Regions from separate parts of the Afipia sp. MLSD5-FHT05B12 genome, predicted to be linked through region 1. Evidence: predicted binding sites of a transcription regulator. Region 1 holds the regulator's gene; each other region holds the start of a gene.

Evidence for each region. The regulator LexA, encoded in region 1, represses DNA repair genes until DNA is damaged. The targets are predictions, from matches to a motif close to TGTTCNNNNTGTGTTCNG.
Region 2: AC1Q6J_RS14670 (DNA recombination protein RmuC) is a predicted target of LexA. The motif match lies at 6,854-6,871, and genes of this name have one in related genera.
Region 3: AC1Q6J_RS04230 (PA0069 family radical SAM protein) is a predicted target of LexA. The motif match lies at 6,936-6,953, and genes of this name have one in related genera.

What each region holds. Positions count from the first base shown of each region.
Region 1 covers NZ_JBXAFS010000006.1:184,021-194,681, reverse strand. Annotated here, with positions in the region: gene pyrG (CTP synthase) at 1-526, opposite strand, end outside; gene secG (preprotein translocase subunit SecG) at 707-1,072, opposite strand; gene tpiA (triose-phosphate isomerase) at 1,207-1,962, opposite strand; gene AC1Q6J_RS11115 (peptidylprolyl isomerase) at 2,215-4,110, shown strand; gene trpD (anthranilate phosphoribosyltransferase) at 4,112-5,125, shown strand; gene trpC (indole-3-glycerol phosphate synthase TrpC) at 5,139-5,990, shown strand; gene moaC (cyclic pyranopterin monophosphate synthase MoaC) at 6,072-6,563, shown strand; gene AC1Q6J_RS11095 (molybdopterin molybdotransferase MoeA) at 6,574-7,782, shown strand; gene lexA (transcriptional repressor LexA) at 7,983-8,690, shown strand; gene AC1Q6J_RS11085 (ComEC/Rec2 family competence protein) at 8,704-10,661, opposite strand, start outside.
Region 2 covers NZ_JBXAFS010000010.1:103,528-114,188, forward strand. Annotated here, with positions in the region: gene AC1Q6J_RS14635 (HIT domain-containing protein) at 1-112, opposite strand, end outside; RNA gene ffs (signal recognition particle sRNA small type) at 351-447, shown strand; gene AC1Q6J_RS14645 (DNA polymerase III subunit gamma/tau) at 534-2,399, shown strand; gene AC1Q6J_RS14650 (YbaB/EbfC family nucleoid-associated protein) at 2,474-2,794, shown strand; gene recR (recombination mediator RecR) at 2,993-3,598, shown strand; gene AC1Q6J_RS14660 (hypothetical protein) at 3,618-4,040, shown strand; gene AC1Q6J_RS14665 (AmpG family muropeptide MFS transporter) at 4,037-5,410, opposite strand; gene AC1Q6J_RS14670 (DNA recombination protein RmuC) at 5,608-6,822, opposite strand; gene def (peptide deformylase) at 6,995-7,510, shown strand; gene fmt (methionyl-tRNA formyltransferase) at 7,652-8,584, shown strand; gene AC1Q6J_RS14685 (GNAT family N-acetyltransferase) at 8,581-9,090, shown strand; gene truA (tRNA pseudouridine(38-40) synthase TruA) at 9,096-9,833, shown strand; gene AC1Q6J_RS14695 (phosphorylase family protein) at 9,981-10,556, opposite strand; gene dapE (succinyl-diaminopimelate desuccinylase) at 10,553-10,661, opposite strand, start outside.
Region 3 covers NZ_JBXAFS010000002.1:408,914-419,574, forward strand. Annotated here, with positions in the region: gene AC1Q6J_RS04195 (calcium-binding protein) at 1-1,355, opposite strand, end outside; gene AC1Q6J_RS04200 (site-specific DNA-methyltransferase) at 1,672-2,805, opposite strand; gene ypfJ (KPN_02809 family neutral zinc metallopeptidase) at 3,343-4,287, shown strand; gene moaB (molybdenum cofactor biosynthesis protein B) at 4,438-4,989, shown strand; gene AC1Q6J_RS04215 (hypothetical protein) at 4,998-5,147, opposite strand; gene AC1Q6J_RS04220 (bifunctional helix-turn-helix transcriptional regulator/GNAT family N-acetyltransferase) at 5,147-6,082, opposite strand; gene AC1Q6J_RS04225 (glycosyltransferase family protein) at 6,173-6,745, opposite strand; gene AC1Q6J_RS04230 (PA0069 family radical SAM protein) at 6,975-8,135, shown strand; gene AC1Q6J_RS04235 (VOC family protein) at 8,155-8,604, shown strand; gene rnhB (ribonuclease HII) at 8,657-9,415, shown strand; gene AC1Q6J_RS04245 (glycosyltransferase family 39 protein) at 9,479-10,661, shown strand, end outside.

The sequences.
Region 1 (10,661 bases):
AAAGCGTCAGGTGAATGTAGATGACCTCGCCGCGCGGCAGGTCGTTCTTGACCTGACGGATCGCCTCGAAGAACGGCAAGCCCTCAATGTCGCCAACCGTGCCACCGACTTCGCAGAGTACGAAGTCATAGCCCTCATTGCCGCCGAGGATGAACTCCTTGATGGCGTTGGTGACGTGCGGAATCACCTGCACGGTTGCGCCGAGATAATCGCCTCGGCGTTCCTTGTTCAGGATGTCCTGATAGATGCGCCCGGTGGTGATGTTGTCCTGCTTGGTGGCGGGACGGCCGGTGAAGCGCTCGTAGTGCCCGAGATCGAGATCGGTCTCGGCGCCGTCATCGGTCACGAACACTTCGCCGTGCTGATACGGCGACATCGTTCCGGGGTCGAGATTGAGATAGGGATCGAGCTTGCGAAGGCGGACCTTGTAGCCTCGCGATTGCAGCACCGCGCCGAGCGCCGCTGAAGCCAGACCCTTGCCGAGCGAGGAAACCACGCCGCCGGTGATGAAAATATACCGCGTCATGGGACTCTACCTTTAACTCCGCCGGTGTGATTCGCAAAACTAAACCCACGCGCACGCCGATAAATCGCGACGCTGTGGGTGACTTCGATATGTGAGTTCAGTCAGGGACTTGGAAGGCAACGCTAAGACTTGCAGGCAGGCGGCTTACGCATGGCTGCAAGTCGTGTCGCGACAACAACACTACTTCGACTGCGGTGCCTGCGGAGCGGACGGCGCTTCAGGCTTCTTGAGAGAATCCAGCAAACCACCCGCAGGTGCGGCCGGAGCGCCAGGCTGCGAGATCGGCGCCGGGCTGGTGTTGAGGATCGATGCAGGCTTGCGGTCATAGCTCGCGAGCCAGGACAGAAACAAGCTGGTGACGAAGAAGCCTGCCGCCAGAATGGCCGTCGTGCGGGTCAGCAAATTGGTCGTGCCGCGGCTGGACATGAAACCGCCGCCACCGCCTCCGCCGACACCGAGGCCGCCGCCTTCCGAGCGCTGCAACAGCACGACGCCGATCAGCGACGCGACGATCATGAGATGGATGACGATAATGACAGTCTGCATCGTTACCTTCCGTCACAAGCCTCGAACGCCGGAAACCGGCCCTAACGATGCTTGCGGGGGTTGAAGTTGCGCGGTCTGTACACGATTGCAGGGGTCATTGTCACCCCCGACAGACCGCTTCTCGACCATGGGATTTAGGGGCACGCAGCCGCAATCGCAAGGAAATCAGCGGCTTTCAGGCTGGCTCCTCCGACCAGCGCCCCGTCGACATTGGCAACAGCCATCAATTCGGCGGCGTTCGACGGCTTTACGGAACCCCCGTAGAGAATCCGGACGGACTCGCCCTCGCCCTTGAACCTGTCTTTCAGTTTGGTCCGGATAAACCCATGGACTTCCTCGACATCTTTGGTTGTCGGGGTCCGGCCGGTTCCAATGGCCCACACCGGCTCATAGGCGACCACCAGATTGGCCGCGGTAGCCCCGTCCGGCAGCGATCCGGCAAGCTGACGTCCGACCACATCGAGCGCCTGTCCGGCATCGCGCTCGGCCTGCGTTTCGCCGACGCAGACGATGGCGACAACGCCCGCCCGCCGGGCCGCCTCCGCCTTCCGGCGGACCAGCGCATCGCTCTCGTGATGATCGGTGCGGCGTTCGGAATGGCCCACGATGATCGCGGTTGCTCCGGCATCCGCCAGCATCTCGGCTGAAATATCGCCGGTATGAGCGCCGGATGGCGCGGGATGACAATCCTGTGCGCCAATTGCGACTTTCGATCCGATTACCGCCGCCGCCGACGTAAACAGCAGTGTCGCGGGAGGACAGATCAGAAGATCGGCCTTGCGCCACACATCCCCGGCACCCTGCGCGATGGCCCCAAGCTCGTTCATCGAGGCTTTAAGGCCGTTCATCTTCCAATTCCCGGCGATCAGAGGGCGGCGCGTGTCGGTCATCGTTGATCTCACCCGGTGGTTGGTTTGTAATTGGCCGATCTGCGCTACCAGAGGGCTTCCACAGAAGCCAGTTCCATTGCCCGGTTTCCACATCGCGGGCGGCGCAAGCCGTTAACCGCGCCGAAGCGTCGCCGTCACCATGGTTGCTAGGGAACCGGCACCCCTTTATATGTTGGCGAAACAACGCGGTAATGCCTCTGCGGCGGGCCGCCCCCATCCCCTGAACATCAAGTTGGACCCATGCTCCGAGGAATGCGCAAAGCCTCATCGAATTGGCTCGGCAAGACGGTGATGTCCGTCCTGTTCGGCGTGCTGATCATCAGTTTCGGTGTCTGGGGTATCGCCGACATCTTCAAGGGATTCGGGCAATCGAGTCTCGCCAAGATAGGCAGCACCGAGATCACCACCGAACAGTTCCGGAATCTGTTCACCGACAAGGTTCAGCAGATCGGACGCCGGTTCGGCCGGCCGCTGACCATGGAGCAGGCGCGCAACTTCGGCCTCGACCGCCAGGTGCTTCAGGAGGTCATCTCCGACGCCGCGCTGGACGAGACCGCGCGCCGCATGGGCCTCGGCCAGTCGGACGCCGATATCGTGCGCGCCATCTCAACCGATCCGACCTTCAAGGGGCTCGACGGCAAATTCGATCATGAGCGGTTCGTGCAGACGATCCGCCAGGCCGGCTACACCGAGCAGCGGTTCATTGCCGAGCAGCGCCGCGTGGCGATGCGCCGCCAGCTCACGGGCACGATCGTTGCGGGCCTGGAGCCGCCGAAGACCCAGGTCGAGGCGCTGGTCCGTTTCCAGAACGAGCAGCGCTCCGCCAGCTACGTCAAACTGGCCGCCGCTCAGGCGGGTGCCATCGCTCCGCCCTCATCCGAAGCGCTGGCGACGTATTTCGACGAACGCAAGCAACTGTTCAGGGCGCCGGAGTACCGCAAGATCGCGGTACTCACCTTGACGCCGGACGAACTCGCCAAGTGGATCACTGTCTCCGACGACGACGCGAAGAAGGTCTTCGAACAGCGCCGCGAGCGGTATGCGACGCCTGAGAAGCGTCAGGTGTTCCAGATTCCGTTCCCGAACGCCGACGAAGCCAAGGCGGCAAGCGAGCGCATCAAAGCCGGAACCTCATTCGAGGATATCGCCAAGGAGCGCAAGCTGACCACGGCCGACACCGACCTCGGCAATGTGGCGAAGGCATCGATCGGTGATTCCGCCATCGCGGACGCCGCATTTGCTCTCGCGCCGGACACCGTAAGCCAGCCGGTCAAGGGCGCCCTCATCACGGCGCTGCTGAAAGTCACGAAAGTCGAGCCCGGCACCAATCCGAGCTATGAGAGCGTCGCACCGGCGATCAAGCGCGAGATCGCGCTGGAGCGTGCGCGGGCCCAGATGCAGGACCTGCACAACAAGATCGAGGACGAGCGCGGCGGCGGATCGAATATCGCCGAGGCCGCCCAGAAGCTCGGGCTCAAGGCGACCACGATCGAAGCCATCGATCGTTCGGGCCGCGGACCGGACGGCAAGCCGGTGGCCGGTTTGCCGCAAGGCGTCGATATCGTCGCGCCCGCGTTTGCCAGCAATATCGGCGTCGAGAACGAGCCGGTGCAGTACAACGGCGGCGAACTGTGGTTTGACGTCCTCGGCGTGACGCCGTCGCGCGACCGGACGCTGGACGAAGTGAAGGATCAGGTCGAAGCGCGCTGGCGCGACGAACAGATCTCGACCCGCCTGCGCGCCAAGGCCACCGAGATTGTCGGAAAGCTGGAAAAGGGCGCAACGCTCGAGGCAGAGGCGTCCGCTGCGGGGCTCAAGGTTGAGACGGCGAAGCTGTTCAAGCGTGACACTGACGCCAAGGTTATTCCCGAGCGGCTGGTGACTGCTGCCTTCCGCACGCCGAAGGACGGCATCGGCCAGACCGAAGGCGGCGGCGGCAGCGAGTGGATCGTGTTCAAGGTCACCGACATTGTCGTGCCGCCGGTCGATCTTGCATCCGAGGATGTGAAGAAACTGACCGACAGCCTCCGCCGCGCGGAGATGGAAGAGCAGCTCACCGCCTATATCGCAAAGCTCGAAACCGATATCGGCGTCACGATCAACCAGAATGCGTTTGCCGTGGCCACCGGCGCGGCCTCGGCTCAGTGACATGGACGACCTGAAAGCCATTATCGGAAAGGTCGCCACCGGCGCGGCCCTGTCGCGTGACGAGGCGGCGGCGGCGTTCGACCGCATGATGTCCGGCGAAGCGACACCCTCGCAGATGGGTGCCCTGCTGATGGGCCTGCGCGTGCGCGGCGAAACCGTCGACGAAATCACCGGCGCGGTTTCGGCGATGCGCGCCAAGATGCTGACTGTGAAAGCGCCCGCCGATGCGGTCGACATTGTCGGCACCGGCGGTGACGGATCGGGATCGGTCAATGTCTCGACCTGCGCGTCGTTCATTCTCGCCGGCGCGGGCGTCCCGGTCGCGAAGCACGGCAACCGCGCGCTGTCGTCGAAATCGGGCGCTGCCGACGCGCTGGCGGCGCTCGGCGTCAACATCAACATCAGCCCTGAGCAGGTGGGCCGCTGCATCGCCGAGGCCGGTATCGGTTTCATGTTCGCGCCGACGCATCATCCCGCGATGAAGAACGTCGGCCCCACCCGCGTTGAGCTCGCCACCCGCACGATCTTCAACCTGCTCGGACCGCTGTCCAATCCAGCCGGCGTCAAGCGGCAGATGGTCGGCGTGTTCTCGAAGCATTGGGTCGAGCCGCTGGCGCAGGTGCTGAAGAATCTCGGCGCGGAATCGGTATGGGTCGTACACGGCTCCGACGGCCTCGATGAGATCACCCTCACCGGCCCGACCTTCGTCGCAGCGCTGGAGAAGGGCAACATCCGCACGTTCGAAGTCACGCCCGAAGACGGCGGACTGCCGCGCGCCACAAGCGCGGACCTGAAGGGCGGCGATGCGCAGGCCAACGCCAAGGCGCTCCGCGACGTGCTGGAAGGCAAGCAGAACGCCTACCGCAACGTCGCGCTGCTGAACGCGGCGGCTGCACTCGTGGTTGCCGGCAAGGCCAAGGATCTCAAGGAAGGCGTTGCGCTCGGCACCAAGGCGCTGGACACTGGTGCAGCGGCGGACAGGCTCAAGCGCCTTATCGCCGTTTCCAATGCTTGAGGAGCAACTCCCCTTGTCGGACATCCTCGATAAAATCGAAACCTACAAGCGCGAGGAAATCGCCGCGGCCAAGCGCGCGCTTCCATTCGCCGAGGTCGAGGCACGCGCCAAGGCTGCGCCCGCGCCGCGCGGTTTCGTCAACGCCATCCGTGCAAAGATCGCGCGCGGCGAGTATGCGCTGATTGCGGAGATCAAGAAGGCCTCGCCATCGAAGGGGCTCATTCGCGCCGACTTCGATCCTCCGGCGCTGGCAAAGGCTTATGAAGCAGGCGGCGCAGCGTGTCTCTCGGTGCTGACCGATACACCATCGTTCCAGGGCTCGCTCGCATTCATGGTCACCGCGCGCACCGCGGTTTCGCTGCCGGTGCTGCGCAAGGACTTCATGTACGACACCTACCAGGTGGCTGAAGCGCGCGCGCATGGCGCTGACTGTATCCTCATCATCATGGCCGCGCTCGATGACGCGGCGGCCAAAGACATCGAAGATGCCGCCTTCGCGCACGGCATGGACGTGCTGCTGGAGGTTCACAATCGCGAAGAACTGGACCGCGCCTTGAAGCTTCGCTCAAAGCTGCTCGGCGTGAACAACCGCAATCTGCGCACCTTCGAGACGACGCTGGCTACCAGCGAAGAACTCGCACCGCTGATCCCGAAGGATCGCATCATCGTCGGCGAAAGCGGCATCTTCACACCGGACGATCTGGCGCGCCTCGCCAAGGTCGGCTTCTCCACATTCCTCGTCGGCGAAAGCCTGATGCGGCAGGCCGATGTGACGGCCGCAACCCGCGCGCTGCTCGCGCGCGGCGATAAATCCCTGGATGTCGTCCCGGCGCAGGCCGGGACCCATAACCACCGTGCCCTGTGACAATGGCTGATCGCCGCTCCAGACATTCAACCGATGACTCAGGGGATATGGGTCCCCGCTTTCGCGGGGACGACATCTGAAATGGCGAAGCGGACAAAGCAACTCACCCATATCGACGCCAGGGGCGAAGCGCGCATGGTGGACGTTTCCGCCAAGCCGGACACCGAGCGTGTGGCGGTGGCCGAAGGCCGCGTCATCATGACCCGCAAGACGCTTGATCTGATCGTCAAGGGCAATGCCGCCAAGGGCGATGTGCTCGGCACCGCGCGCGTGGCCGGCATCATGGCGGCGAAACGCACCTCCGATCTCATTCCGCTCTGTCATCCGCTGGCGCTCGCGAAAGTCACGCTCGACATCACGCCCGATACCAAACTGCCTGGCTGCCGCGTGCGCGCAACCGTGAAGGTCAAAGGACCGACCGGCGTCGAGATGGAAGCGCTCACCGCCGTGTCGGTGGCGTGCCTGACCATCTACGACATGGTGAAGGCCGTGGAGCGCGGCATCCAGATCGAAGCCATTCGCCTGGTCGAGAAAAAAGGCGGAAAGTCCGGTCATTATCTGGCCGATTACTGAGGAGCGTCCGATGGCGCTGATGCCCGTCGCCGAGGCCTATGCCGCCGTCCTCAAGGACGCCGGCGCCCTTCCCGAGGAAACGGTCGAACTCAACGACGCCTTTCATCGCACGCTGTCCCGCGACGTCGCGGCGCTCCGCACCCAGCCGCCCGTCGCGCTGTCGGCGATGGATGGATACGCGGTCCGCGCAGCGGATGCCGCGCCGGGGGCACGGCTGAAGGTGATCGGCGAAGTCGCCGCCGGCCGGCCCTTCAATCAAACCATCGGCGCCGGACAAGCCGCGCGCATCTTCACCGGCGGTGTCATTCCCGGCGGTGTGGATGCCGTCGTCATTCAGGAAGACACCACACGCGACGGCGACATTGTGATCGTCAACGAGACCATCACGACGGGAAGAAACATCCGCCCCGCCGGCATCGATTTCCGCGAAGGCGACGTGCTGTTACCGCGCGGCACCCTGCTCAATGACCGCGCGCTGGCGCTGGCGGCCGCCATGAACCATCCACGATTGCCGGTGCATCGCCGTCCGAAAATCGCAATCCTCGCCACCGGCGACGAACTGGTTCCTCCGGGCACGACGCCCGGCCCCGGACAGATCGTCCACAGCAACGTCTTCGCACTGGCGGCGCTGGCGCGCAGCGAAGGCGCCGATGTGGCTGAACTCGGCATCGCGCGCGACACGCTCGAAGACACCTCCGGCGGGATTCGGCGCGCCCGCGATCTCGGCGCGGATGTCCTCATCACCACTGGCGGCGCGTCGGTCGGCGACCACGATCTGGTTCAGGCCGCGCTGAAAGCCGAGGGCTTCGACATGGCCTTCTGGAAGATTGCGCTCCGTCCCGGCAAGCCGATGATGAACGGGCGGCTGGGGGCGATGCGTGTACTCGGTCTGCCGGGAAATCCGGTGTCGTCTTACGTCTGCGCCTTCCTGTTTCTGGTACCGCTGATCCGTTCCCTCTCGGGGCGAACGATGGTCGACCATCCGCTCGAACATGCCCTGCTTGGGCGCGAACTGCCCGCCAACGACAAGCGGCAGGACTACCTGCGGGCGCGGCTCGCACCCGGCGGCGACGGCATGCCCGTCGCCACCTCGGTGGGCGCCCAGGACAGTTCGCTGGTTGCGAATCTCGCCGCGGCCAACGCGCTGATCGTCCGGCCGCCGCATGCCCCAGCCGCTCCTGCCGGCTCGCCCTGCACGATCCTCCGGCTGCCAAACTGACAATCGCGTTTCCAATCGCCGTTCGTTGACGTGAAATTAAGGGGTTGCGGAACACATATGGAACAGATAGTGTTCGTTCATGATTTGTTTCGAGTGACTCGCAACTCCTGAGTGTCCCCTTCCATTCTTTCGCAGTGGGGATCCAGAGAGGCGCGGCTTCGGCTCAAACTCGAGCTTCTAGGGATCGGGGACCTATTCAGATGCTGACACGCAAACAGTACGAGCTTCTGCGCTTCATCAACGAGCGGCTCAAGGAAGCTGGTGTTCCACCCTCCTTCGACGAAATGAAGGATGCGCTGGACCTGCGGTCGAAATCCGGCATCCACCGGCTCATCACCGCGCTTGAAGAGCGCGGCTTCATCCGCAGGCTCGCCAATCGCGCCCGCGCGATCGAGGTCATCAAACTTCCCGAACTCGGCGTCAATCCAGGCGGCGCCCGCCGCGGCTTCACTCCGAGCGTCATCGAAGGCAACCTCGGAAAGGTCCGCACGAACACTTCCGGCGGTCCCGACGAAGATGCCAGCTTCCCGGTCTCCGTGCCGGTCATGGGCCGGATCGCGGCAGGTACGCCGATCGAAGCGTTGCAGACCCGCAGCCACACCATCAACGTGCCGCCCGACATGCTCGGGTCCGGCGAACATTACGCCCTTGAGGTGCGTGGCGACTCCATGGTGGAAGCCGGCATTCTCGACGGCGACACCGTGCTGATCCAGCGCAACGAGACCGCCGACACCGGCGACATCGTGGTCGCGCTGATCGACGAGGAAGAAGCCACCTTGAAGCGCTTCCGGCGACGCGGCGCGTCCATCGCGCTGGAGCCTGCCAACGCGGCCTACGAGGTTCGTATCCTGCCGCCCAACCGTGTGCGGATTCAGGGCAAGCTGATCGGGCTTGTTCGCAAATACTGAGTTCGTCTCAAAATCAATCATCCGGCCGGAGATCGCTTTCCGCCGGTGTGGCATCAACGGGCTGCGCCGGACGGTTTGGCCGGCCAGCGGGTGCTTCAAGCTCATTCTCCACATTCGCCGGCGACCACGGACGATCCACGCCGCGCGGACGGTTGGCTGTGATCGCGTGACCCTCGGTGGTTTTGCGTAAGGCAAGCGTCCCTCGCCTGCCAAGCATCTCCTGATCCAGCACCATGGCCGCGCAGTCAGCCGGCGGCTGCCGCAGCGTCACGATGACGGCAGCCCGCGCGCAGTCGTCCATGAATCCTTCCGGTTTCAGGGTCAGCGCAACGGTCGATCCATCCGCAGCCTGCACCACGCATCCGGATGCGTCGCACGAGACGCCATCGGTCAGCGACGCGTCGGTTGCCTTGCGCATGTCAGCGTCGGCTGAGAGCCATTCGCGCGACAGGAACACATCCTTTCCGGTGCGCATCAGACGCAGCTTGCCGTCCTTCCCTCGCACGGCGACGGTGTGACCGTCTCCTGCCACAAGGATATCCGGCTGCGGCGTGGTCAGCGCCCAGATCGTTGCGAATGCAATGAGCCCTGCTCCCGCCCATCGCAATGGCGTCCGCAACAAACCGAGCGCAATGATGCCCGCGCTCATCAAAGCCAATGGGCCGGTGCCGAAGGCTGCGATCTGGCCGATGGCGCCGGGCAGCGCCGCGACCCACTGCGACACCGCAACCATCCAGCCGATGCCGACATCCATCAGCCGCCAGAACACGCCGTCGAAGCCAAACGGCATAGCGAGCAGTCCGAGAAGTCCAGCCGGCATCACCAGCACCGAGACCACCGGCATCGCCGCGAGATTGGCCAGCACGCCATAAGGCGTCACGCGATGAAAATGAAACGCCGCATACGGCATGGTCGCGAATCCGGCCACCAGCGACGCCAGCGCCAGCATGATGATCTCACGCCCACCCCACAGCGCCGCGCGCGCCACCCGCGAGTTGTCGGGCGAGGCGAACAGGTTCGGCATGCCTATCTGGATCAGCGTCACGAGACCCAGCGTCGCAGCGAACGACATCTGGAAACTCGGGTGGACCAATGCTTCCGGTGCGATCAGCAGCACGATCATCGCCGCGACCGCGAGTGTGCGAAACGTAATCGCGCGCCGGTCGACCATCACCGCGATCAGCACCACTGCCGTCATGAAGAACGAGCGCTGCGTGGCGACCTCCGCGCCCGACAGCAACAGATAGAACGCCGCGGCGAGCAGCGCCGCGACCGCCGACCATTTCTTGATCGGAAACGTCACGGTGAGCGCGGGAAACAGCGCAAGCAGCGCGCGCACCGCGAAAAACACCACGCCTGCCACCACCGCCATGTGATAGCCGGAGATCGACAGCACGTGGCCAAGCCCGGAAATGAACATCGCATCGTTGACCGGCGCGGAAATCGCGTCGCGCCGCCCCGTCAGCAGCGCCGTCGCAATGGCGCGGTTGTCTCCGCTGACTACGCTGCGAATCCGCGCGTCGATGGCATCGCGCATGCCCTGCATCGTGGCGGCATAACGCAGATACGTGCCGCCACCGCGCGGAGCCTCGACGGTCTTGATCGCCCCCATCGCGAATCCTGACGCCCCGATGCCCTGAAAGTACATGTCGCGTCCGAAGTCGTAGCTTCCCGGACGCAGCGGCGAGAGCGGCGGCAACAGCCGCGCCTTCAGTTCGACGAAGCTGCCGACCGCAGGCGCGGTCCCCTTTTTAACCGACAGCCGCACACGCTCGAGCTTGATCCCGCCACGCGGAGACTCCATCTCCTCGACCCGCAGTACGAAGCGGTCAGTGCGTTCGCGCTCGTCACGGGTCTCGACGAAACCCTTCATCGTCACCGAGAACATCGGGCGCGCCAGCACGCCATGGGCGACACGCGCGGTCTTCAGCGTGGCTGCCGCGAATCCTGCCGCCAGCGCGGCCAGCATCA
Region 2 (10,661 bases), on a different contig from region 1:
GCCACGGATAGTTCGCATCCTTGATGACAAGCACGCGCGACAGCGGCAGATCGCCGATGCTGATGGTGTCTTTTTCGAGGGTTGAATGGAGCGACCAGGCTGAAGAGGACATTTGGATTCCGAACGTCGGATACGGAACACTAGCGGTTCCCTGCAATTTTGCAGAGTGCAGTGCTGCAAACAACACCTGTCATGCCCGGCTTGGCGCGGGGCTTCCATGCCTTTGTCCGGCCGGGGCGGGCCAAAGGCGGCCGGGCCGGGCGGCGGGCCAATTTGCAAGCTGAAACAAGGCGGTGCGAACCGCTGCCGAGTGCTTGCTTTCCGGCGCTTTTGGCCCCAAATAGGGATCGGGAGATTGGCGGTGGACGAGCCACTCGCCAACCGGGTCAGGTCCGGAAGGAAGCAGCCCTAACGAGGTCCGGATCGGGTCGCTCGTCAGTCTCCTACTTCTCTTTTTCGCGCGCCCAGCGTGCTAACGCCGGCTTTCCGCAAGACGCTCGCTCAGGAGCCTTGCGACAATCGCGGATCGATTGATGACCGATGCTGATATTGCCGGCGCGACTGCGGACGATCAGCCCGGTTTCGAACTTGGCGGAACGCCAGTTTCCCCGACAGCTTCGGGCGGCGGCTATCGTGTGCTTGCGCGCAAATACCGCCCCGCCACCTTTGAGGATCTGATCGGCCAGGAAGCCATGGTCCGCACCATCTCGAATGCGTTCGAGACGGGGCGCGTTCCGCAGGCCTGGATTCTCACCGGGGTGCGCGGCGTCGGAAAGACCACGACCGCGCGCATTCTTGCCCGCGCGCTGAATTATGAATTGCCGGATGGCTCGGTCCAGGGGCCGACCATCCACATGCCGAAGATGGGCGTGCATTGCCAGGCGATCATGGAAAGCCGGCATATCGATATTCTCGAGATGGACGCGGCATCGCATACCGGCATCGACGACGTGCGGCAGATCACCGACGGCGTGCGCTATGCACCGTCGAGCGCGCGCTACAAGGTCTACATCATCGACGAAGTCCACATGCTCTCGGAGAAGGCGTTCAACGCCTTCCTGAAGACGCTGGAAGAGCCGCCAGAGCACGCCAAGTTCGTGTTCGCCACCACGGAAATCCGCAAAGTCCCCGTGACGGTGCTGTCGCGCTGCCAGCGCTTTGATCTCAAGCGCGTGGACGCCGACGTGCTGATGGCGCATCTGGCCAACATCTCCGGCAAGGAAGGCGTCAAGGCCGAGCCGGAAGCGCTGGGATTGATCGCGCGCGCCGCCGAAGGCTCGGTGCGCGATTCGCTGTCGCTGTTCGATCAGGCGATCGCGCATGCGGCGGGCATGGTGCGCGCCGAGGACGTGCGGCAGATGCTGGGTCTTGCTGACCGCACCCGTGTCATCGATCTGTTCCAGTCGCTGGCGAGCGGCGACATCGCCGCGGCCTTCAAGGAATTCCGCGATCAGTATGACACCGGCGCCGATCCGGTGGTGGTGCTCAGCGATCTCGCGGAATTCGTGAACTTCGTCACCCGGGTGAAGGTCGTTCCCGCCACGGCGGACAATCTGGCGCTCGGCGAAACCGAGCGCACGCGCGGGCGCGATTTCGCCGCCAAGCTTTCGATGCGGGTGCTGTCGCGGATGTGGCAGATGCTGCTGAAGGGCATCGCGGAGGTGCAGTCCGCGACGCGTCCGCAGGCCGCCGCCGAAATGGTGCTGGTGCGCATCGCCTATGTGTCCGATCTGCCGACGCCGGACGAAGCGATCAAGATGATCGACGCCAATGGCGGCTCGCCGCCGATGACTGGCGGCAATGGTGTCGGCAACGCCGCGCCGCGTGGGCCATCCGCCATGCTGTCGCCTGGTGGCGATGACGGCTCGCAATTGCGAGCCGTGGCATCCAGTTCACGGCCGGCGCTCGATACCTCGCCGCGCCCGCAGATGAGCGCACCGGCGCCGGCGCCTGTTGAAGCCGCACCCGCGCGGCGGCTGACGACATTTGCCGAGGTTGTTGCACTGGCCGGCGAGAAACGCGATTTGCAGATCAAGTCCGCGCTCGAATCCGACATGCGGCTGGTGCGCATGGAAGACGGGCGGCTTGAGGTTGCGCTGGAGCGCAGCGCCGCGCGCTCCGTTGTCAACGACCTGTCGCGCAAGCTCGAATTCTGGACCGGGCGACGCTGGACGGTGATCGTCTCCAATGAAGCGGGCCAGCCGACGCTGCGCGCGCAGGCGCAGGCCGCAAAGGAAAAGCTCACCGACGGCGTGCAGGCCGACCCGCGCGTGCAGGCTGTGATGTCACGTTTCCCTGGTACGCAATTGGTGGAAGTGCGGCGCATCGCGCCGGACACCGGCTCCGGCGCGGACGAATCCGGGCCTGTCGCCGCGGCGGAAGAAGACGACGATCTCTAGGGACATGATCCCGAATAGTGGGAACCGGTTTTCGGATAAGATCATGTCCGAACACCAACTATAAAGGACCGTTCATGGCTGACTTTCTTGGCATGATGAAACAGGCGGCGCAGCTTCAGTCCAAGATGAAGGCGCTGCAGGATGAACTCGACACCATCGAGGTCGAAGGCCTGTCCGGCGGTGGACTTGTCAACGTGCGCATGACCGCCAAGGGCGAAGTGAAAGCCGTGAAGATCGATCCGTCGCTGATGAAAGCTGACGAGCGCGAAATTCTCGAGGACCTGCTGGTGACTGCGCAGAATGATGCGCGCCGCAAGGCCGAAGCTGCCATGCAGGAGAAGATGCAGGCGCTGACGGGCGGCCTCGGCCTGCCTCCGGGGCTGGGTCTCGGCTAGTGGTCCGATTCTAACATTCGCGTTCCGGTTCGGCAGATGACTTGGCGAATGTTAGAATCGAAGGACCACTAGCAATTATAAGTTTCTCGTGGAGTTTGGATTTGACATTCGCGATGGGAACTTGCGGCCGGTGCGTCGCGAATGTCAAATCCACTCCACGAAAGCCGCGATGCGCCTTCTCAATGTGAAAATGCTCTGATGGTAGCCTCTGTCGCAGGTCCCGAGATCGAACGGCTGATCCAGCTGCTGGCGCGGCTGCCGGGGCTTGGCCCGCGCTCGGCGCGGCGCGCGGCGCTGCATCTGATCAAGAAGCGCGAAGCCCTGATGACGCCGCTGTCGGCGGCATTGCAGGTGGCGATCGAGAAGATCCAGGTATGCAACACCTGCGGCAATATCGATACGCAGAATCCCTGCACGGTCTGCACCGATACGCGGCGCGATCCCTCGATCATCGTGGTGGTGGCGGATGTCGCGGATTTGTGGGCGCTTGAACGCGCTCATGCCACAAATGGATTCTATCACGTGCTCGGCGCCACGCTGTCGCCGCTCGACGGCGTTGGCCCGCAGGATCTGACCATCGATGCACTGGTGCAGCGCGCGCTCGATCCGCGCGTGACGGAAATCATCCTCGCGCTCAATGCAACGGTCGATGGACAGACCACCGCGCACTACATCACCGACCTGTTGCAGGATGCCAACGTCAAGGTCACGCGGCTGGCGCATGGCGTGCCGGTCGGCGGGGAACTTGATTATCTCGACGAAGGAACCCTGTCGGCCGCCATGCGGCAGCGGACGCTGTTCTGAAACTTAAAATGGAAACCGCATGATCTCCCGTCTGTTCGCGAATACTCCAGATCATTTTGCCGCTGGCTGTCTGATTGCATGTCTCGCTATGTTCGTTTCATCCGGCGCGATGGCGCAGCAGAAGGCCAAGCCGATCAACACCGGCGAGGTGTTGTCCGGCGAACTGACCGCGATGCGGTCGGGACCGAAGAGGAATCGCGTCATCACGTATCAGTTGACCAGCGAGCCGCGGCGGCTGCCGGGACCGACCGGCCTGTGCAATCTGGAAACCGGCCCCGAGACGTTTCAGATCGTGACCAACAGCGATGCGGAAGCGGCGGCGCTAAAGCCGTTTATCGGCAAGAGCATTGCGCTGAAGGCCAATGAGATGTCCTGTGCGCAGGCTGCCGGGCAGTTGAGCGACGCCATCGTCACCAAATGGAGCGTCGTGACCAAGCACTAGGCGGCGGCGGGATCGGCCTCGCGGCGTCCTAGCGTCTCGAAATGTCCGCGCCGTTGCAGCCATGCCAGCAGGATCAGGCTTGGCACCGCGACCAGCACGCTAAGCACGAAGAATGCCGGCCAGCCGGTGGCCTGCGCGACATATCCGGCGCCCGCCGAGAGGTAGGTTCTGCCGATCGCGGCGAAAGCGGTGAGCAGCGCATACTGGGTCGCGGTGTGCAGCGGACTCCGGCACAATGAAGACAGATAGGCGACGAAGATCACGGTGCCGATCGCGCCGGTGAAATTCTCCACCGTGATCGCCAATGCGAGCGCCCATTGATTGTGGCCAACAAAGGCCAGCCATGCGAAGGCGAGATTCGAGATCGCCTGAAGCACGCCGCCGGTCCACAGGCACGCTTCCAGCGACCATGCGCGCGCCAGAAAGCCTCCGGCGAATCCGCCGATCAGTGTCGCGGCAAGCCCGACGCCCTTGACGATGGCGGCGTAGTCATTGCGCGTGAAGCCGAGATCGATCACAAACGGCGCGGTCATGGTGCCGGAAAACGAATCTGTGAACTTGTAGAGGATCACGAAGGCGAGAACCGCCCAGACATCTTTCCGGGTCAGGAATTCGGTGAAGGCGCCGACGGCGGCGGTGATGACGCGGGTGATCGCGTTCTCGCCGGAGGTCGCTTCCTCGGCACGGCGCGACTGCTCGGGTTCGGTGGCGGCCAAGGCGGCGATCATCCCGATCAGCACCATCGCCGCCATGGCGATGTAGCCCCACATCCAGGCGATTGATTTGGTCAGGCCGGTGGCTTCGAATGCGCTGACCAGAAACAGCGCGCCGGCGGTGGAGATCAGCATGCCGACGCGATAGGCCGCGACATACGAGGCCATGCCCGCGGCCTGCTCGCTCTCCGGCAGGCTTTCGACGCGGAAAGCATCGACCACGATGTCCTGTGTGGACGACGCTGCCGCCACCAACAGCGCACCGAGTGCGACATAAAACGGCGAGCGCGCCGGATCGGTCAGCGCCAGCAGCAGGATCGCCGCGATCAAAAGCAATTGCGCGAACACCAGCCAGCCGCGCCGCCGTCCAAGCAGGTGCGTCAGCAGCGGCACATGCAGTGCATCCACCAGCGGCGCCCAGAGGAATTTCAGCGTGTAGGGCGTGCCGACCAGCGCGAACAGGCCGATGGTGCCGAGATCGACGCCGGATTCGCGCATCCACACCAGCAGCGTCGAGCCCGACAGCGCCAGCGGCAGTCCCGACGAGAAGCCGAGAAACAGCACAATCAGCACGCGCTTTTGCAGATAGACCGCGAATGCCTCGCGCCACGAGGCGCGGGGAGTGGGGGTTAGTTTGGCGATTTCGGGTGCTGTCATGCAGGGGTGTTAGCAGATTCGGATGATTTCTCCGCGCGTCGTCCCCGCGCAGGCGGGGACCCATGCTCCCCAAATTTGGGGTTATCGCGGACGCTTGCTGCGGAGATCGTCCCAACGACTGAATTTGGTGGTTATGGGTCCCCGCCTGCGCGGGGACGACATCGAGTATGTGGCGAGCGCAACGAGGATCGCGACGACTACTCCCCCGCCTGCAATTTGCGTAGCGGATGGGCCGGAAACAGATCGTTGCCACTGGATGCAAGCGCGCGAGGCGAGTCAGCCGGCTCGCTCGATTTGCTGAAATCAAGTTCCTCGATGCGGCCGGCGCGCTTCTCGATCTTCTCCGCCGAGATCAGGATCTGGCGCACGTCTTCGTTCACATTGCCGAAATCTTTCTGAAGCTTGAGCACGCGCTCGCGCAAACGTCCGAGATCGTCCGCCATATGCATGACTTCAGTACGGATCTGGTCGGCAGCGTCGCGCATCCGCGCGTCTTTCAGGATCTGCTGCATCACCTGGATCGCCAGCATCAGCAGCGACGGCGACACCAGCACCACCCGCGCGCGGTAGGCTTTCTGGATCACGTCGTCGAAGCCGTCGTGAATTTCCGCGTAGACCGATTCCGACGGCACGAACATCAGCGCGGTGTCCTGCGTCTCGCCGGGAATGAGATATTTGTCGGCGATATCGGTGACGTGCTTCATCACGTCCTGCCGCAGCCGCTGGGTGGCGTATTTCTTCTCTTCATCGCTGCGCGCGTCGCGCAAGGCGGTGACGGATTCCAGCGGAAATTTTGCGTCGACGCACAATGGCCGCTGATCGGGCAGGAAAATCACGCAGTCGGGGCGAGTCCGGTTCGATAGCGTGTGCTGAAAGGCATAGGAGTCTTTCGGCATGCCGTCCTGCACGATGGCTTCCATCCGCGCCTGACCGAATGCGCCGCGTGACTGCTTGTTGGCGAGCACATCGCGCAGGGTCGTCACCTGCGAGGTGAGGTCGGTGAGATTCTTGTGGGCGTTGTCGATGATGCCGAGGCGCTCGTGCAGCACGCGCAGGCTGTCCATGGTGTTGCGCGTCGTCTGCTCCATGGACTGGCCGACGCGATGTGTCACCGAATCCAGCCGCTCGTTGACGGCGCGGGCCATCTCCGCCTGACGGCCCACCAGCGCCTGTCCCATTTCATGGACCCGGCCGGTGGATTCGTTCTGCATGCGCAGCACCTCGGCGAGCCGCTCTTCAAGCTCGTCGGCGCGCACCGCCTGCGCCATGGCGGCTTCGGCGCCCTTTCGGCCTGAGCGCGCAATGACGATGGCGATGGCCAGCAGCAACAGCAGCGCCAGCACCCCGAATGCGATCAGGGCGGCGCTTGTGCGAACCGGCAGATCGCCGGCCATGAAAAGGATCTCGTTCATGGGCCCTTTGTAGCCCGATTCGGGGCGCGAGGCGAACGAATAGGGAACATTTTATGGTTAACAACTCCCTGATTTTTATGGTTAATCGCCGGTTAACGGCATTCGTCTCCGGCCAAGCGCCTGACCCCACAACGGGTTTGACCGCGGCGGGCGCTCCCATTACATCGCGCTCATGGCCAATCGCGACATCATCATTCTTCCCGACAAGCAGCTGCGGCTGATCTCGAAGCCCATTGAGAAGATCACGCCCGAGATCCGCGCGCTCGCCGACGACATGTTCCAGACCATGTATGACGCGCCGGGCATCGGCCTGGCCGCGATTCAGGTCGCGGTGCCGGTGCGGCTGATCACCATGGACCTCTCCAAGAAGGAGGAGGAAAAGGAGCCGCGCGTCTTCATCAATCCGGAGATTCTGGCGTCGTCCGATGAACTCTCGGTCTATGAGGAGGGCTGTCTCTCGATCCCGGAATACTATGAGGAGGTCGAGCGGCCGGCGCGGGTGCGCGTGCGCTTCATGGATATCGACGGCAAGATCCGCGAGGAGGATGCCGAGGGACTCTATGCCACCTGCATCCAGCATGAGATCGACCATCTCAACGGCGTGCTGTTCGTCGATTATCTCTCCAAGCTCAAGCGCGACCGCGTGATGAAGAAGTTTACCAAGGCCGCCAAGCTCGCTGGGAAGTAGGCGCGGCGCAGACCTTTAACCGTCATGGCCGGGCTTGTCCCGGCCATCCACGTCCTGGCGACGATTGTATAAGAACGGCGTGGATGCCCGCGACAAGCGCGGGCATGACGAACTCGAATTCGTTCTCTATGAGGACTGCTCATGCCGCTTCGTCTGATTTTCATGGGCACGCCGGATTTCGCGGTGCCGACGCTGCTGGCGCTCGCGGACCATGGTCACGAGATCGCGGCGGTCTATACCCGCGCGCCGAAGCCGGCGGGCCGCGGCATGAAGTTGCAGGCGACGCCGGTGGAGCAGGCCGCGCGCCAGCTCGGCATTCCGGTGCTGACGCCGAAGACTCTCAGGACGCCGGAAGCTGAAGCAGAGTTTCGTTCGCACAATGCCGACGCTGCGGTGGTCGTGGCTTACGGCATGATCCTGCCGCAGAACATTCTCGACGCCGCTCCGCTCGGCTGTTTCAACCTGCATGGGTCGTTATTGCCGCGCTGGCGCGGGGCCGCGCCGATCCAGCGCGCCATTATGACGGGTGATGCCGAAAGCGGCGTCATGGTCATGAAGATGGATGCCGGGCTCGACACCGGCGATATTGCGATGGCGGAGCGCCTGCCGATAACGGATACAATGACAGCACAGGACCTGCACGATGCTCTGGCGCCGCTGGGCGCGGACCTGATGGTGCGCGCGATGGGCGGGCTGTCGCGCGGCGGCCTGCAACTCACCAGGCAGAGCGAGCAGGGCGTCACCTACGCGGCCAAGATCGACAAGGCCGAGGCGCGGATTGACTGGACCAGGTCCGCCCGCGAGGTGCTGCGTCATATCCACGGCCTGTCGCCGTTTCCCGGCGCGTGGTTCGAAATCGCCATCGATGGCGAGCCGGTGCGCATCAAGGTGCTGCGCTGTGAACTGGCGAAAGGCTCCGGTGCGCCGGGCGACGTGTTGGACGACAAATTGACGATTGCCTGCGGTGAAGGCGCGATCCGCATTCTGGAATTGCAGCGCGCCGGCAAGCCGCCGATGAAAGCCGACGCGTTTCTGAATGGCACGCCGCTCAAGCCGCCGGCGCGGGCGCAATGATTGTCCGCCCCGAAACAGCCGGTGACATCGCGGCGATCGACAACGTCATTCGCCGTGCGTTCGGAAGCCGCAAAGAAGCCTGTCAGGAGGCTGAGCTGGTTGACGGCCTGCGCCGAGACGGTGATCTGGTGCTATCGCTGGTGGCGGAGCAGGACGGACAACTTGTCGGTCATGTCGGATTTTCGCGGCTGTGGGTCGTGCAGGACACACATCGCATTCCAGGCATCAGCCTCGCGCCGCTGGCGGTGTTGCCGGATCGTCAACGCAAGGGAGCGGGCCGCGCGCTGGTCGAAGCGGGACATGTGCGTCTTCGCGAGGCGGGCGAGACCATCGTCTTCGTGCTGGGAGATCCGGATTACTACGGCCGTTTCGGCTTTTCGCTGTCAGCAGCGACGGCGTTTGGTTGCCAATACGCGGGGCCGCATTTTCAGGCGCTGCGGCTTGCGTCATCTACACCGGACGCGGGGGCCGTCGAGTACGCTCCCGCCTTCAACGATCTGGGCTGACGGACATGCCCCGCTACAAGCTCATCATCGAGTATGACGGCACGCCCTACTGCGGCTGGCAGTATCAGGACAACGGCCCCACGGTGCAGGGCGCGCTGGAAAACGCCGTGAAGGCGATGACCGGCGATGACGTGCGGGTCAATGGTGCGGGCCGCACCGACGCGGGCGTCCATGCGCTGGGGCAGGTCGCGCATATCGATCTGGCGAAAGATTACAAAGCTGACCGCGTGCGCGACGCGCTCAACGCGCATCTGCGGCCGAATCCCATCGGCGTGTTGTCGGCGGAGATCGTGCCGGAGACGTTCGATGCGCGGTTCTCGGCGATCAAGCGTCATTATATCTACCGCATCGTCAATCACCGGGCCAATCTTGCGCTGAAAGCCGGGCACGCGTGGCGGGTGGCACGTCCGCTGAATGTCGAGGCGATGCAGGACGCCGCACAGGTGCTGGTCGGCAAGCACGACTTCACGACGTTCCGCGACACCGAATGTCAGGCGAAGTCGCCGGAGAAGACGCTGGATGCGCTCGACGTGATACGCGACGGCGTTGATGTGAACATCGTCACCTCGGCGCGTTCGTTCCTGCACAGCCAGGTGCGTTCGATGGTCGGCTCGCTGGTATGGGTCGGCCACGGCCGCTGGACGGCCGACGACATGCGGCGTGCGCTCGAAGCGCGGGACCGCACGGCGTGCGGTCCCGTCGCGCCGCCGGACGGGCTCTATCTGGTAAGGGTGGAATACTAGCTTTTCGTTACGCAGTAATAACGTCTGTCGTCCCCGCGAAGGCGGGGACCCATAACCACCAATCTGCGTTTTTAAACGAGACAATTGCTCCGCGAGCTACCATACGATTCAGGGAGTATGGGTCCCCGCCTTCGCGGGGACGACAATCTAAACCTTCACCGTCTTCATCACATCCCAGAACAAATCCTCGCCACCCGCGACGTTCTCGTTCCAGTGATCGGCGGCGTTTTCATCGGCGGCGTCGGTGATGAACTTGAACGCCCGCCACGGCACGCCATGGCGCTCGCAGACATGGGCAATTGCGAACAGCTCCATGTCGACGACGTCGATGTTGTTCTCGACCAGCCAGGGATCGGCGGAGGTGACGAAGCTGTCGCCGGTGCCGCAGACCACGTTGCCGTAGCCCGACGACAGCCGGTCCATCTCCGGCGCGAACGGCGTGCGCCCGCGCGGCGCCAGCGGCATCGCCGCCATGTCGCGCTGAACCGTGTGCGCGACCTCCACCAGACCGTTGTGGATATGCGCGATCTTGCCGGCGGTGCCGTAGTTGACGATGAGCCGGGGTTGCAGCGCCATCACCGCCAGTGTTGCGATGCTCGCGGCATTCACCTTGCCGACGCCGGTGTAGATTACCTCGACGCCTTCCGGCGCGCGCGCCTTGTTCAGTTCGGTGTCGATGGCGGTGAGAATGACAATATGGCCGCTCATGTTCGGGTCGTTCATGCGAAATAGCGATCCAGCACGCCGCGATAGATTTTCGTGAGTTTTTCGAGATCGGACACCGGCGTGCGTTCGTCGATCTGGTGCATGGTCTGGCCGACGAGGCCG
Region 3 (10,661 bases), on a different contig from region 1:
CCGAGCAGCTTGATCGCCGCGTCGTGGACGAGGCCGCTGCCGTCGTCAAACGCGACGATGAGGTTGTTCTGACCTGCGACGGTTTCCTCGAAATACCTCACACTCGATTCAGCAATTCCATGCAGTTCGAGCACATCGCCCTCGAGCTTGTTGTAGTCGGTGATTACATCGACGCCGTCATAGACGCCGCCGACTTTGTTATAGATGAATATGTCGGGAGCGCCGTCGCTGATACCCACCTTGAACGACTGGTCGTAGACATTCGTCGCGCTCAATCCAACGGGAAGCAACGCCGCGTCCGGATTGCCGCCCGTGAGAATGTCACCGGCGACGAAGGTAAATCCGTCGTCGGTGTGCGTTTTGTCGAAAAGGGCACTCAACGGCGGGATAGGGTCAGCCTGACTGCTGGCAATCGGCGTCGTTGAAAGATTGGGATTGCCTGTGGATGGGTCTGGCAGAGGCACGTCGCCTTCGAACACGTTGATCTTGACAACGCCGCCGTCGGAATTGGTGAACGTATAGTAGTACTTTTGGCCTGCGACGAGACCGTTTGCGTGAATAAAATCAGGGTCCGGCTCGCCGGTCCCGTCGGGAGAGTTGCCATTGTAGAAGCCGATTGTGTAGTCACCCGATGTTTCCGGCGAGAAGCTGAAGACCGCGTGGATAACCGGGTCTCCGCCGCTCGTGAATTCGATCGGATGGCCGTTCGCATCGAGCTTTATGTAGTCGCCTTCCTTGCGAACGGTGTTGTCGCTTGTCCCTGCGGCGGTATGGGTTCCGTTCGGGTCGGTCAGCCAGATATCGTCATTGCCGTTGCCGTCCACGAGATGCGGCTTGATGGTCAGAACGTCGGCGCCAACAGCGATTCTGAATTCGCCGCGGTCAGTTCCGCCGATGATCTTGTCAGGACCGTTGCCGCCAAAGATCTGATCGTTGTCGGCATCGCCGAAAACCTGATCGGGACCGTTCTCGCCGAACATGATGTCGTCGCCGTTGCCGCCGTGCGAGACATCAGAACCGTTGCCGGTAAAGATCAGGTCGTCGTAGTCACCCCCGGTGACATTATCCTTGCCGTTGCCGGTGACGATGATGCCTGAATCTCCCTGGCGGCCGATGACGGTCTCGTCCATGCCGCCATTCACGCCCATGAAGACATAGCCGTAGGTATCGAGGACGCTTTGGGTGATTCCTGTTTCCGCAAGGTTCAGTTTCGCGAGCAGATTGTGGAACGAAGCCAGATCGGTGGAGGCGTCTGCAAAAAACGGATCGTTTTGATCGGCCGGATTATCCAGGTTCCAAGATGTTTTGGGGGGTGTTGTCGGGGGACGAATGTTTGTCACTGATGGTTTTGCCATAGGCAATACTCCAATCGAAACGAACTGTTGTTTGATATTTTCACGCGAAAAAAATGCGAGAGAAGGAGGGGGCAAAACGCCCAGGTCAAAGCGATTTTTCTAAAACTAGAGTAATAATTTACCAATATTTGACAGGAGTCAATTTTGCGCGCGAGCTGTGTATGCCGCATTGCAATGCAATTCGCGGGACGTAGCGCGGCTCCCGTCAGGGTCGGTTTGCCCGAGCCGGATCGAGGATTTACGGCGCTTTGGCCGGACGTTTGCGGATATCGAGCAAGGCGGAATGAGCGCGATCGGCCGCTCGAAGCGCGGCGGGTCAGCCCGCCGCCATCTCGCTGCGGATTTCGGCACGCAGTTCGTCGATCAGCTTGAGACCCTTCTTGGTCTCCACATGCCAGAACGACCAGCCGTTGCAGGCCTCGGCGCCCTGAGCGAGCGCACCCATGCGATGGATCGAGCCGACCTTGTCGCCGAGCATGATGGCGCCGTCGGCGCGAACCAGCGCGGCGTGCTTCTTCTTGGAATCGACCAGCCTGGTGCCGGGCAGGATCATGCCGCGCTCGACCAGTTCGGAGAACGCGACACGCGGCGCGCCGCGCGCGGTCATGAACGGAGCCAGCGTGGCTTCCGGCAGCGGCTCGATGGCGGCGATGCGTTTCGCAGCGGCGTCCGCGTAGGTCTGGTCGCGCTCGAAGCCGATATAGCTGCGGCCGAGACGCTTGGCGACGGCGCCGGTGGTGCCGGTGCCGTTGAACGGATCGATCACGAGATCGCCAGGCTTCGATGACGACAGCAGCACCCGCGCCAGCAGGCCCTCGGGCTTCTGGGTCGGATGAACCTTCTTGCCGTCGCCGCCCTTGAGGCGCTCGTCGCCGGTGCAGAGCGGGATCAGCCAGTCGGAACGCGCCTGGACGTCCTCGTTGGCCGCCTTCAGCGCTTCATAATTGAAGGTGTAGCCCTTGGCGTTCTCGTCGCGCGCCGCCCAGATCATCGTCTCGTGGGCATTGGTGAAGCGGCGGCCGCGGAAATTCGGCATTGGGTTGGTCTTGCGCCACACGATGTCGTTGAGAATCCAGAAGCCCAGATCCTGCATGATCGCGCCGACGCGGAAAATGTTGTGATAGGAGCCGATCACCCAGATCGTCGCGGATGGCTTCATGGCGCGGCGCGCGGCGAGCAGCCATGCGCGCGTGAAGTCGTCATAGGCGGCGAAGGATGAGAACTTGTCCCAGTCGTTGTTGACCGCATCGACATGGGATTCGTCGGGGCGCTTGAGATCGCCCTTCAGTTGCAGATTGTACGGCGGGTCTGCGAAGACCAGATCGACCGATCCGGCTTTCATTTTCGACATTTCCGCGACGCAATCGCCGATGACGATATGCGAACTCGGAGCATTTTCAAATTGAGTGCGGGGCGCCTTTGCAGACGCCCCGCGACGCGACACTACCATGACTCAAAACCTGACTCAGGCGACGCAGTCGGCGACGCGGGACTAACAAATCCGACTGTCGTCACCATGAATGCTCAAGGTAAAAATCGGCTTAATCGAAAACAGGTTTGTGACGATTCCGAAATCGAATCCGAAAGCCGCCGCGTGACGGAAGCGCGTGAACGCGCACGCGCATGTGCAATGCAGGCAAGAGTTGGAATTGCTGGCGTAGCGCGTGTTTCGCTGCGAAATTCAGCCCGCATTCATGTGACGGAGTGGAAACACATCGAAACGCCGCACCGGTGTCCTGAATCCGAAGTTCGCCTTATTTTGCAGCATCTTCCGCAGCGAACTTCGGATTCAAGCGGACACCGGAAAATTTTGATTCTAATGTGGTTTTGGTTCGCAAGTCCGCAAAGAGTGCGCCGTAGAGGTAATGCGGACTTGCGAACCACCACACTAGGCAATTTTTGCCGGGCGCGGTATGAATCGTTAACAGATACTTTGCGGCTCCGTTGCGTGTCGCCATGACGCGCCCGCCGGTTGAGGAGATTTCCGATGCGTTACGATGATTTTCGCCGCAGCGATAACATCGACGATCGCCGCGACGATAGCGGCTATGGCGGGGGCGGCGGTGGCGGCTTCGGATTCCCGATGGGCGGAGGCGGCGGTCTGGGTATCGGCACTGTCATTGTGCTCGGCCTGATCGGCTGGGCGGTGGGCATCGATCCGCGCATCCTGATCGGAGGCGCGGAAATCCTCACCGGCGGACAGCAGGCACCGACCTATCAGACCGACCGCAGAACCGGCAGCCCGCCAAAGGCCGGCGCGCCAACGGACGAAATGGGCAGCATGATCGCCGGCGTGCTTGGCGAAATCGACGACCGCTGGAGCGAAATCTTCTCCGCCAGCGGTCAGACCTATCGCGGTCCGCGCATCGTCCTGTTCCGCAACGCCACCAATGGCGGCCGCTGTGGCATGGCGCAGTCGGCCATGGGCCCATTCTATTGTCCGCCCGACAAACAGATTTTCCTCGACACCGGATTCTTCCGCGAGGTCGAAACCAAGTTCCGTGGATGTTCCGGCAGCGCGTGCAAATTCACCGCCGCCTACATCATCGCGCATGAGGCCGGCCATCATATCCAGAATCTGCTCGGCATCCTGTCGAAGGCGCGGCAGATGCAGGAGCAGGCGAGCAGCAAGGCCGAGGCGAACAACATTCAGGTGCGGGTGGAGTTGCAGGCGGATTGCCTGTCCGGTGTCTGGGTCAACCGCGAAGAAAAGAAACGGCCGGGCTTCCTTGAAGCGGGCGACATCGATGCGGCGTTGCAGACGGCGTCCGCCATCGGCGACGATACGTTGCAGCGGCAATCGACGGGCCGCGTCGTGCCTGACTCGTTCACTCACGGCTCGGCTGCGCAGCGCAAGCGCTGGTTCATGACCGGCTATCAGCAGGGCAGTGTGCAGGCCTGCAATACGTTCGCGTCCGGCGTGCAGCTTTAGCCGCGGCCGGTGAGTTACTCGGTGCGTCATCCTGAGGTGCGAGCAACCCTTGTTGCGAGCCTCGAAGGATGACAATGAAAAATGCCGTCGCCCTTCGAGGCCTTCGCTGCGCTACGGCACCTCAGGGTGACGGCAAGGAAAACGCACGCAATGTCTTCTATTGATGAATCAAAAGCGTTCATCCCGCTCAATGTCGCGGTGCTGACGGTGTCCGATACGCGCTCGCTCGCCGACGACAAGTCCGGCACCACGCTGGCGGATCGGCTGATCGCGGCGGGTCATCGTCTCGCCGCGCGCGATATCGTGATCGATGACGTCGAGGAGATCCGCGCGAAGCTGAAAGCGTGGATCGCCGATCCCGGCGTCGATGTGGTCATCACCACGGGCGGCACCGGCTTCACCGGCCGCGACGTGACGCCGGAAGCGGTCGAGCCGCTGTTCGAGAAACGGATGGATGGTTTCTCGATCGCGTTCCACATGATGAGCTACGCCAAGATCGGCACGTCGACGATTCAAAGCCGCGCCACTGCGGGAGTCGCGGGTACAACATTCATCTTCTGCCTGCCGGGCTCGCCGGGCGCATGCAGGGATGGCTGGGACGGCATTCTCGCGCATCAGCTCGATTACCGCACCCGGCCTTGCAACTTCGTGGAGATCATGCCGCGGCTGGACGAACACCTGAAGCGCGGCAAAGCTAAATAGTCCGCGCGTCAGCGCCGGCCGAGAATTTTTGCCAGCCACGCCAAGACCGCGCGCGCCACATCGCGGCGTGCTTCATGGCGAAGCCGCTTCGCGTTGATCCTGTGAAACGCGATGAGGTCCGGCGTGGCGCGCCGCGCTGGTTCGCGACGCGAGGACATCACAGGTCACGCTCCCACGTCTCGCCGATCAGGTCGTGCCCGAAACTGTGGTGCGGTTCGGTCGCGACATGCTTGAAGCCCGCGTTCTGGTAGATCCCGCGCGCGGCGAGCAGCATGCTCTGGGTCCACAGCGTGATCTTGCGGTAGCCGCGGCTCCGCGCGAAGGTGATGCACTCATCGACCAGCCGTTTGCCGATTCCGAGACCGCGGCCCGCCGGGTCGATCAGCAGCAGACGAATTTTCGCAGTGTCGTCGGAGTGCTTCACCAGAAACACCGAGCCGACCCGCCGGCCGTCGATCTCCGCGATCCAGCAGCGCTCGCGTGCCGGATCGAAGTCCTTCAGGAACTGCGCGGCGATCTCGGCGCACAGCCCCTCGAACGAGATGTCCCAGCCGTATTCGCGGGCATAAAGCATGCCGTGCTGCTGCACGACCCATCCCATGTCGCCGGGCCGGTGAGTGCGAAGCGTCACTTCCGGACGCCCGGCGGCATCATCCAGCAGCCGCTCGATCGTCGTCATCGCGGCCACAAGACGCTGCCCGCCGTCGCCGGGCAACTGTTCGATCATCTTGCCGACTTCCTGCTGCGAGGCGCGCTCGAGGCGGCTGAAGGCCTGTTTGCCCTTGGCCGTGAGCGCGAGTTCAAATTGCCGGCGGTCCGAGGGCACCGGCTTGCGCGTCATCAGCCCCTGTTCTGTAAAAGCCTGAACGATGCGGCTGAGATAGCCGGGGTCGAGGCCGAGTTCGGCGCCGATCTCCTTGGCGAGAGCGCCGCCGCGGTGCGCCAGTTCGAACAGCACGCGGGCTTCGGTCAGCGTGAACGGACTTTCGAGCAGGTGCTGCTCGAGCACGCCGATCTTGCGGGTGTAGAAGCGGTTGAACCGCCGGACCGCGTCGATCCGAATATCCTTGTCGTCTTTGGAAGATGCGCCCATCGGCGAACGACGCCTCGTCTGATGTCAGACGGGCATCTTGGGAGTTTTGTTGACGCAGTCAAGTATTATTGTTGACAGGGTCAACTATTCTCAGGCCGCCACGAAGATCCGGGTCCGCAGCACGGCGCGGCCGGCGCGTCCGAGCTTGGCGATCAGTTTGGCTTCGGCCCGGCGCGCGGCGGGGGCATAGCCACCGACCCGCTCATAATGGTCGCGGGAAATCAGCAGGCCCTGATCGGTGGACGGGCCGGAGATGAAGCGCGCGAGCGATTTCATCCCGTCGCGCACCGTGGCGTCCTCATAGGGCGGGCGCGCATAGCGGAAGATGCCGGCCCGCTGGCGGCCGCTCAGGGACACGTTCTGGATGAACTGCGAGGTTTCGTCGATCCAGCCGGAATCCAGCACCGCGCCCGGAAGCAGGAACAGCAGCCAGGGAGACCGGCTTTGCTCAGCGCCTGCCGCGAGCGCCGCGGCGCGCGAGCCTTCGAACTTCAGGAAATTGCACCCGGCGACATCGGCCACCCGTTCGATCGTGCCGGTCTGCGAACGATCAACCAGCACCACGTCCCGGATGATGCCGGCGGCGGCGCCCGGCACGAGGGCCGCGAGGGTGGCAACAACAGGTTGCTCGACGCCTTCGGTTGGAATGACAACGCTGATCATGACTTGCTGAAATACGTGAGCGCCAGACGACAGATGCGGGCATCGTTATCATCTTGTCACACTCAGAACAGCCCGTCCGGTGCAGCTTTTTGCGGCATTCATTAACGCCACGATCCGGGAACTGCCTTCTCGCAGATGCTCCGCCGAGGTGGGATACCCCCAAAGAAAATCTGTGGGGCGGGGTCATTCAAGTTCTTGTTTTGTTCTCATGCGATGCTATGTTCTTCCCATGAGCCATGCATCCCATGCCCTCAAGCACCCGCCGGTGACGCCCCCCTCTGATCCGGCGGGTGGTCCTTCTCCCTTTGCCGAGATTGAAGTGGCGATTGATCGCCAGCGGCGCAGGGGCCGCGGCGCGCAATCCAATGCCAGCGGGCGCTATGAGGCCGAGGCGCGCGTCACCTTCGACGACGGCTGGCAAAGCCTCGAAGACCTGCCTCCCTTCAAGACCACCGTCGCGCTCGATACCGCCCGCAAGGTCATCACCCGCAACGACTCGCCGGATATCGGCTTCGACCGCTCGATCAATCCGTACCGGGGCTGCGAGCACGGTTGCGTCTATTGCTTCGCGCGTCCGACCCACGCCTATCTCGGTTTGTCGCCGGGCCTCGATTTCGAATCCAGGCTGTTCGCCAAGCCCGATGCGCCGGACCTGCTCGAAAAGGAACTGGCCGCGCCGGGATATGAGCCGCGCATGATCGCGATCGGCACCAACACCGATCCGTATCAGCCGATCGAGCGCGAACACAAAATCATGCGCGGCATTCTCGAGGTGCTGGAGCGCACCGGGCATCCGGTCGGCATTGTCACGAAATCCGCGCTGGTGACCCGCGACATCGACATTCTGGCGCGAATGGCGAAGCGGAATCTTGCCAAGGTCGCGATTTCGGTGACAACGCTGGACCCGAAACTCGCGCGCACCATGGAGCCGCGCGCGGCGACGCCGCCGAAGCGGCTGGAGGCGCTGCGCCATCTGGCCGAGGCCGGCATTCCGACAACGGTGATGGTCGCGCCCGTGATTCCTGCGCTGAACGATTCCGAGATCGAGCGCATTCTGGATGCCGCCGCCCATGCCGGCGTCAAGGAAGCGAGCTACGTGCTGCTGCGGCTGCCGCTCGAAGTGCGCGACCTGTTCCGCGAGTGGCTGATGGCGAATTATCCGGACAGATACCGCCACGTCTTCACCCTGATCCGCGATATGCGCGACGGCCGCGACTACGATTCGCAGTGGGGTACTCGCATGAAGGGCACCGGGCCGATGGCCTGGATGATCGGGCGGCGGTTCGAGATCGCCTGCGAGAAGCTCGGCCTCAACAAGCGGCGCTCCAAGCTGACGACAGCCCACTTCGCGCGGCCCAAGCCGGCAAACGAGCAACTGGATCTGTTCTGACTGCAAGGGGCGTTGTCTAATGAGTCTCCTCAAACCGGTTGCGCGATTCACCGTCGTGACGCTTGGCGTCAGCGACATGCGCCGGAGCATCGCGTTTTACGAATCTCTAGGCTTTGAGCGAAAGCTCCGCGCGACTGGTGAGGAGGTCGCGTTTTTCGACACCGGCGCGACGGTTCTGGCGCTGTATTCATGGGACAAGCTGGCGCTGGATGCTGGTCTCCCGGCGCAGCCGCAGCCCGCGGGCTTTCGCGGAATCACTCTGGCGTGGAACTGCCGCAGCGAGAACGAAGTCGATGATGTGCTGAAGTTCGCTGTCGCTCAGGGCGCGCGCCTGCAAAAGCCCGCGCATCGCACCGATTATGGCGGATATTCAGGATATTTCTCCGATCCCGACGGCCATCCTTGGGAAGTTGTCATTGCCCCCGGAATTGAGGCCGGGGATGACAGGCGTGTCCATCTTCCGGAATAATAGTGGGGATTAGCGGTTGCGCGTTCAACTTTAAGAACGCAAGCATAGCCGCATGAGTCGAGCGAAGCCCTCAGCGGTTCCAGTTGCTGCGAAAAAAGCCAGACGAAGCGGCGTGATCGCCGTCACGAAGCCGAGCTTTCGCCGTGAGCGCGTGCTGATCAAGCGCGGCGTCTGGCCGGTCGCCGGTTGCGACGAGGCCGGGCGTGGACCGCTGGCCGGTCCGGTGGTGGCCGCCGCCGTGATTCTCGACCCGAAGCGAATCCCGAAAGGCATCGACGATTCCAAGCGCCTGACGCGGGAGCGCCGCGAGGAACTGTTCGAGGAGATCTGCGCGACCGCGCTGGTTTCGGTCGCGATTGCGCCGCCGTCGCGGATCGATCGCGACAATATCCTGCGTGCGTCTCTGTGGGCGCTGGCGCGGGCGGTGCGTGCGCTGCCTGATACGCCGAAACATGTCTTTGTCGATGGCCGCGACAGGCTGGCTGTATCCTGCGACTGCGACGCGGTGATCGGCGGCGACGGCATTGTGATGTCGATCGCGGCGGCTTCGATCGTGGCCAAGGTCTCGCGCGACCGTCTGATGTGCCGGCTGGCGCAGGATCACCCCGGCTACGGCTTCGAGCAGCACATGGGGTATGGTGTTCCGGCCCACCTCGAAGCGCTCGACCGGCTCGGGCCGACCGTCCATCACCGCCGCTTTTTCGCGCCTGTCGCGGCGTCGCGCCGCAAGCACTTCGGGGAGGACGACACCCCGGCGCCGGCCCAGATCGAGATGGTCATATCGTCCGACGAGGCCATCGCGGCGGTCTGAGCGGTTCGGTTGCCTGATCGCCTCGTGCGCTTTATCAAGTGGCGGGTCCCTCGCAGGCGTTTCATGCGTTTCACATCCCTGATCGTTGAACTGGTCCGCGCCCGGCCGCGCCTGATCTTCTGGCTTGTGGTGCTGGCGCAGGCGGCGCTGTGGCTGTTCCTGCCGTGGCTGCTGTATGGAAGCCCGCCGGGCGAGGTGGCGACGGTGCTGGCCTTTGGCCGCGAATACCAGGTCGGCACCCATCTCGGCCCGCCGGCGGCGTTCTGGCTCGCTGATGTCGCATTCCGTCTGTCCGGCAATCACATCTTCGGCGTCTATCTGCTGTCGCAGCTTTGCTTCATCGTGACGTTCTGGGCGCTGTTCGCACTCGGCCGCGCCATCGTCGGCGCGCAGCAGGCGGTCCTTGCCGTGTTGCTGACGGCGACCATCACCGCCTTCGCCTTTCCCGGCGCCGAGTTCGGCCCGCTGATGCTGGCGCGGCCGCTCTGGGCGCTGACGCTGCTTCATACCTGGCAGATCATCGGGCAGGGGCGGCGCAGGGCCTGGTTCATGCTGCCGGTCGAGATCGGCCTCCTGATCCTGACCACGTCGGCGGCACTGCCGCTGCTGGTCATGCTGGCGGTCTTCGTGCTGGCGACGCAGAAGGGCAGGCGCGCATTGGTCTCGACCGATCCGCTTTACGCGGCCGTCGTGGTGTTCGTGGTGGTGCTGCCGTATCTGGTGTGGCTGCTGCGCGCGGACGCCATGACGCTGCCATCGTTGCCGGCGGCGGCGCAATTGCAGGACCGGCTGCTCGGATGGGGCGGACTTCTGGCCGGGCTGCTGTTCGCGCTCTCGGGCATGGCGCTGCTGCTGATCGTCAATTCGCGTTACCTCGATCGCAAAGCGGACGATCCGCCGCTGATCTTCCGCCCGCCGCTCGATCCCTTCGCGCGGCTGTATGTTTATGTGTTCGCGCTGGTCCCGCCCGTTGCGCTCAGTTTCATCGCGGCCCTGTTGGGCATGGATCAGATCATTGGCGGCGACGGCATTGCGCTGCTGCTGTCCGGCCTCGCCATTGTCGTCGCCGCAGGCGATCTCATCGCGCTGCGGCGGCAACAGCTCTTGCGCTCGGTCTGGCTGGTCATCATGGCGGCGCCCGTCGCCACGATCCTCGGCATCACCTTTATCCAGCCATGGATCGGAAGCGCCGATGTCAAGACCTCGCTGCCGGCGGGCGAGATCGGACGTTTCTTCGGCGAGAGCT